Robiginitalea biformata HTCC2501: one gene and its partner. The protein of the gene in region 1 interacts with the protein of each later gene in a pairwise test. Links are inferred from orthologs where the notes say so. Each region holds a gene or a part of one and is shown in the gene's direction. Other genes may lie near its edges.

Region 1 (3,205 bases):
AGGAGCATGGAGCATTCCATGTCCGGGGTAAACGCGCTCCCATTATCGGGAATGTTTGCATGGACATGACGATGATCGACGTCACGGGAATCCCCTGCAAGGAGGGGGACGAGGTGGTGGTTTTCGGGAATGGGCATTCCGCCGAAGACCTGGCTCGCGGAGCCGGCACCATTTCCTATGAACTCCTAACGGGTATCTCCCGGCGGGTGGCGCGGGAAATCCTGGAAGAACATTGAGCTTTTCAATATTCGTCCGGTATTCGTCCGGGGCGACCGATGGGCCTTTAAATAGCCTAATCCGCTGAAAATGATATCTCTTGGGGGCTACTCTGCAAATTTTTAGTATTTTGAGCAGCATAACCAATCAAATGGAACCATGCTAAAAGAATTCAAGAAGTTTATTATGACCGGCAATGTCATCGACCTGGCCGTTGCAGTTTTGCTCGCCAGCGCCATCGGCCTGGTGGTCAGCGGGTTTGTCAATGACATTATGATGCCGATCGTGGGCTATTTCACCGGAGGAGTGGATTTCTCCGATATGAAAATCGTCCTGTCGGAAGCCGTGGTGGCCGCCGACGGTACGGTGGAAAAACCGGAAAGCGCCGTGCGATACGGGGCGTGGATCAACAGCATCATCAACCTGATCATCGTCGGGTTCGTGTTGTTTATGATCGTGAAATCCTACAACAAGGTCCGCAAAAAAGAAGAGCCCAAACCGGAAGCCCCCAAAGGGCCCACCCAGGAAGACTTGCTGGCCGAAATCCGCGACCTGCTGAAAAAGAAATAAAGACGCGTCCCGACTTGTGGCGGGAACCGCTACACCACAAGCAAGTGCAACTTAAACCGCCCGGCGCGCCCGGGCGGTTTTTCTTTTGGGGTGGGCCCCTATCGTCTGGATGGGAACTAATCTGCCGGATGACGCGATTCCTTCGGGTCTGTGGAATAGACGCACTCAGGGGTTATATTTGCAACATTTTGTTTTATTTTTAAAAATCTTTCCGGACGGATTTGCCGGAGACCTATGTCCGGCGTACTTTTGGCTCACTAAATACGAATCTGATGAAAGTAGCAGTTGTAGGCGCCACCGGAATGGTGGGCGAAGTCATGCTCCGGGTACTGGCCGAGCGCAATTTCCCGGTTACCGAATTGCTGCCGGTGGCCTCCGAGCGCTCTGTGGGCAGGTTGCTCCCGTTCAGGGACCGGGAATACCCCGTAATCGGTCTGGCGGACGCCGTAGCAGCACGGCCGGATATCGCCATTTTCTCGGCCGGAGGGGATACTTCCCTGGAATGGGCCCCGCGGTTTGCGGATGCCGGCACCACGGTAATCGACAATTCCTCGGCCTGGCGGATGGACCCCGGGAAGAAACTGGTGGTTCCTGAAATCAACGCAGATACACTTGGGCCGGAAGACAAGATCATCGCGAACCCCAACTGTTCCACCATCCAGCTCGTGATGGTACTGGCGCCCCTGCATACAAGGTATACGATGAAGCGGGTGGTGGTCTCCACCTACCAATCCGTTTCCGGTACGGGGGTGAAGGCTGTCCGCCAGTTGGAAGATGAAATCGCCGGGGTGTCCGGTGAGAAGGCCTACCCGCACCCGATCAACCGGAATGCCCTGCCCCATTGCGACGTGTTCCAGGAGAACGGCTATACCAAGGAGGAGATGAAACTGGCCCGGGAACCGCAGAAAATCCTGGACGACCGCACGTTTTCCGTAACTGCCACCGCCGTTCGGATTCCCACGGCGGGAGGGCATTCAGAGGCGGTAAACATCGAATTCCGGGAAGACTTTGACCTGGACGAGGTACGGCAGATTCTTTCAGCCACCCCCGGCGTTGTGCTGCAGGACGACCCCGCCACAAACACCTACCCGATGCCGGTACTCGCCCATGGCAGAGACGAGGTTTTTGTGGGTCGGATCCGCCGAGATGAAAGCCAGGCCAAGACCCTGAATCTCTGGATCGTAGCCGACAACCTCCGCAAGGGCGCAGCCACAAACGCCGTCCAGATAGCGGAGCACCTGCTGGAGCGCGGCCTGGTCTGAAACCCGGTAGCCGGCCAGCATGCCCGGCCATTGACGCCAAACCCTGACTTCGCGGTTGCGGCCGGTTTCCAGCACTTGGCAAACGCGAAAGAGGTCTGCTCCATAAAATACTGTTAAACGGCCGACCCCTGGTTTGGGACGGCCGTTTTTTGTGGTATTTTAGTCCGATTTTCTGAACCACCCTCCATGAAACACACCACCGCAATCCTTTGCCTGGGCCTCCTGCTCACGGCCTGCCAAAATCAAACCGAAACGAATATGGCCATAAACTACCCGGAAACTGCGAAAGTCGACACTGTGGATACCTATTTCGGCACGGAAGTGGCCGATCCTTACCGCTGGCTCGAAGACGACCGGAGCCCGGAAACCGAAGACTGGGTCCGGCGGCAGAACGCAGTCACCTTCGGGTACCTGGACGGCATCCCCTACCGGGAGGCCCTGCGCCAGCGGCTTGAAAAGCTCTGGAATTACGAAAAGCTGGGCACCCCGTTCAAAGAGGGCGGGAAGACTTACTTCTACAAAAACGACGGGCTGCAGGACCAGTATGTCCTCTACCGCCAGGGGGAAACGGGCGACCCCGAGGTTTTCCTGGACCCGAACACCTTTTCGGAGGACGGCACCACCTCCCTGGCCGGCCTGAGCTTTACAGAAGACGGCTCCCGGGTAGCCTACTCCATCTCCGAGGGGGGCAGCGACTGGCGCAAGGTGATCGTCATGGACGCCGCCAGCCGGGAAATCATCGAAGACACCCTGGTGGACATCAAGTTCAGCGGGGTTTCCTGGAGGGGCAACGAGGGCTTCTACTACTCGAGCTACGACAAGCCGGAAGGCAGCGAGCTTTCGGCCAGGACGGACCAGCACAAGGTCTATTTCCACCAACTCGGGCAGCCGCAGGCCGGGGACCAGTTGATCTTTGGGGGCACCCCCGAACAGAAGCACCGCTATATCAGGGCCTCGGTGACGGAAGACCAGCGCTACCTGATCCTTTCGGCGGCCAATACGACTTCCGGTAATAAATTGTTTATCCAGGACCTGCAGGACCCTGGTTCCGGGTTGAAAACCATTGTAGGGGACGAGGAATCCGATAGCTATGTGATCGAAAATTCCGGGTCGAAACTCTACATTGTCACGGACCGGGACGCGCCGAACAAACGGAT
Region 2 (3,219 bases), 890 kb from region 1 along the record:
TGTATTCCACAGGGGATGCCCCACTGACATCGATGATCCGCGTGGATGCCGTGAGCACCACGTTGGCCCCGAGTACGGCTTCCCGTTCCACCCGCACGCCTTCTACAACAATGGACCGGCTGCCGATAAAGGCATTGTCCTCGATGATGACCGGGGCGGCCTGGAGGGGTTCCAGGACCCCGCCGATCCCGACGCCGCCGCTCAGGTGAACGTTCTTCCCGATCTGTGCGCAACTGCCCACTGTGGCCCAGGTATCCACCATCGTACCCTGGTCCACATAAGCGCCAATATTCACGTAACTGGGCATCAGGATCGTCCCCCCGGCAATGTATGCACCGTGGCGGGCTACTGCATGGGGAACCACGCGGATGCCTTTTTCGCGATACCCTTTCTTAAGGGGAATCTTGTCGTGGTATTCAAAAATCCCGGCTTCCAGGGTTTCCATTTTCTGGATGGGGAAATACAGTACGACGCCTTTCTTTACCCATTCCTGGACTTCCCAGCCGTCAGGCCCCGGGTTGGCGCAGCGCAATTCCCCGGCATCGAGCAGGTCGATGACCTCCCGGATCGCTTGTTGTGTTTCTGCTTCCTTGAGCAATTCCCGGTTTTCCCAGGCGGCTTCGATCTTGGTTTTTAACGTGTCCATCGGGTCTTTAGAATTTGCGCAAAGATAGCTGCTGTTGCCCAATTGTCCTGCCGGATTTATACCTGTAACGATTTATCCGTTATTTTTGCCAAAAAATTTATTTGGGCAGGATACTCGCTTTGGACTATGGGCAGAAACGAACCGGCATTGCCGTGACCGACCCGTTGCAGATGATCGCTTCCGGACTGACCACAGTACAGACCCCGGAATTGCTGGATTTCCTGGAAAGCTATATGGGGGAGGAGCAGGTGGAACGAATTGTGATCGGGGAGCCGCGTCGGATGGATAACAGCCCGTCCGGGATCGAAGCCGAAATCCGCAGCTTTATTGAGCGTATAAAAAAACGTTTTCCGGATCTACCCCTGAGCCGGCAGGACGAACGGTTCAGCTCGCAAATGGCGGTCCGGGCCATGATAGAAGGAGGGATGAAGAAAAAGAAACGACGCGATAAGGCAGCCGTGGACAAAATCAGCGCCACCCTGATCCTGCAATCGTATTTAAGCAGCAAAGAATTATGATCTTACCAATAGTCGCATACGGAGACCCGGTACTGCGCAGGAAATGCGAAGCGATTGGGCCGGAATACCCGGAACTCGCCACCCTGATCGAGAATATGTGGGAAACTATGTACCAGGCCAACGGAGTGGGGCTGGCAGCCCCCCAGGTGGGCCGGCCCATCCGGCTGTTCCTGGTCGACACCTCGCCCTTTGCGGAGGACGAGGATTTCTCCCCCGAGGAGCAGGAAAAGCTCCGGGCGTTCAAGCGCGTTTTTATCAATGCGCAGATGCAGGAGGAGACCGGGAAGAAATGGGCTTTCAACGAGGGTTGCCTGAGTATCCCGGATATCCGCGAGGACGTCACCCGGCAGGACACGATTACCCTCCGCTATCAGGATGCGGAATTCAAGGAGCATACGGAGACCTTTGACGGGTTGTTGGCCCGGGTCATCCAGCACGAGTACGACCACATTGAGGGGATCCTTTTTACGGATCACATCTCCTCCCTGAAAAAGCGCCTGCTCAAGGGGAAACTGACCAACATTTCCAAAGGGAAGGTACAGATTGATTATAAGATGCGGTTCCCGGCCGTAAAACGGGGGCGGTAGACTTAATTTTTAGCATATTTGCAGCCGAAAATCACTTTATGAGTTTAGATAAGATATTGTCCATCGCCGGAAAGCCGGGCCTGTTTCGTCTGGTAACGCAAACCCGTTCCGGCTTTGTGGCCGAATCCCTGGCTGACGGGAGGAAGATCAGCGTCGGGATGACCGGCAATGTAAGCGTCCTCTCCGAAATTGCCATCTACACACTGGATGAGGAGCTGCCGCTTCGGGAGGTTTTTGCCAGGATCCAGAAGAAGGAGGACGGGGGCAACACCTCCATCAACCACAAGGCGGGAAAACTTGAGCTCGAGGAATATTTCTTTGAGGTGCTTCCGAATTACGACGAGGACCGCGTCTACACGAGCGACATCCGCAAGGTGATCCAATGGTACAACCTGTTGCTGGACAACGGTTTTGAAGATTTTTCGGACCCGGACGCTGCTGAGGAGGGCCAGGAAGCGGATGCAGACGGGAGCGGACCTGCCCCCGCAAACACACCCGGGAAGAAAGGATAGACCCCGGCGACGTATGGGAAACCCCTGTTGAACCGCATGGCCGATCCGGGAAAAGAGCAGGTCGACCCCCGCAGACAGGGGGCATAATTCCCTATATTTAGCGGAGAAACCGCTAATACGTTTAAAATGTTTGCCAAATTCTTTGTGCGCAGGGCCTTGCTGCTGCTCACCGGGTTATTTCTCCTGACTGCTCATTCCCAGAATTCAGGGAAGGATTCCACCGAAAAAGATACCGCCGGAAAGAAAGAGGAAGGCCTCCCCCTGGAGCCGTCCCGCAAAATTTCCTTTCAGGCCCAACAGGGAACCTGGATCTCATTGGATGTCAGCCCGGACGGGCAAACGATTGCCTTTGACCTGATGGGCGATATTTACACCATCCCGGCAACCGGGGGCACGGCCACCGCCCTGACCCGGGGCCTGCCTTATGAGGTGCATCCGCGGTTCAGCCCGGACGGCAAGTCCCTGTTGTATATTTCCGACAAAAGCGGCTCCGAGAATATCTGGATCATGGACCTGGAATCCCGGGAGGAAACCCAGCTTACAAAATCGGAGAACAAACACTACTTCTCAGCGGACTGGTCGCCGGACGGGACCTATGTGGTAGGGGCTGCCGGACGCCGCAACATCAAATTGCACCTGTATCACAGGGAGGGTGGCGGCGGGAGCCAGTTGCTGGACAAACCCGAGAATCTCAAAACCATCGACCCGGCCTTTTCCCCGGATGGCAAACGCATCTACTTCTCCCGGCGGACGGGCGCCTGGAATTACAATGCCCAACTGCCCCAATACCAGATAGGTACCTATGATATGGAGGACGGCGGCTCGGCGGTAATCACCTCCCGATACGGGTCGGCTTTTACCCCCACGCCCAGCCCGGACGGGAAATGGCTGGTGTTCGGGAGCCGCTATGAAGAACACACCGGGCTGCGGCTGCGCAACCTGGAAACCGGGGAGGA

The links.
Region 2: the proteins of RB2501_RS03990 (region 1) and def interact in binary tests that used the Escherichia coli proteins (3 or more experiments, as listed by UniProt). The link is inferred for Robiginitalea biformata HTCC2501 from one-to-one orthologs.

What each region holds. Positions count from the first base shown.
Region 1 is NC_013222.1:898,542-901,746, reverse strand. The notes cover bases 174-3,053. They hold RB2501_RS03990 (aspartate-semialdehyde dehydrogenase), read left to right. Parts: upstream 174-1,058; coding sequence 1,059-2,048; downstream 2,049-3,053. Other genes in these bases: RB2501_RS03985 (prolyl oligopeptidase family serine peptidase), read left to right, coding at 2,235-3,053; mscL (large-conductance mechanosensitive channel protein MscL), read left to right, coding at 376-786; alr (alanine racemase), read left to right, coding at 174-236. Outside these bases: more of alr, read left to right, coding at 1-173; more of RB2501_RS03985, read left to right, coding at 3,054-3,205.
Region 2 is NC_013222.1:1,789,308-1,792,526, forward strand. What follows is about bases 62-2,955. They hold def (peptide deformylase), read left to right. Parts: upstream 62-1,160; coding sequence 1,161-1,751; downstream 1,752-2,955. Other genes in these bases: RB2501_RS07985 (2,3,4,5-tetrahydropyridine-2,6-dicarboxylate N-succinyltransferase), read right to left, coding at 62-646; ruvX (Holliday junction resolvase RuvX), read left to right, coding at 748-1,164; RB2501_RS08000 (DUF5606 family protein), read left to right, coding at 1,790-2,263; RB2501_RS08005 (amidohydrolase family protein), read left to right, coding at 2,390-2,955. Also shown: more of RB2501_RS07985, read right to left, coding at 1-61; more of RB2501_RS08005, read left to right, coding at 2,956-3,219. UniProt on the Escherichia coli protein: Removes the formyl group from the N-terminal Met of newly synthesized proteins. Requires at least a dipeptide for an efficient rate of reaction. N-terminal L-methionine is a prerequisite for activity but the enzyme has broad specificity at other positions.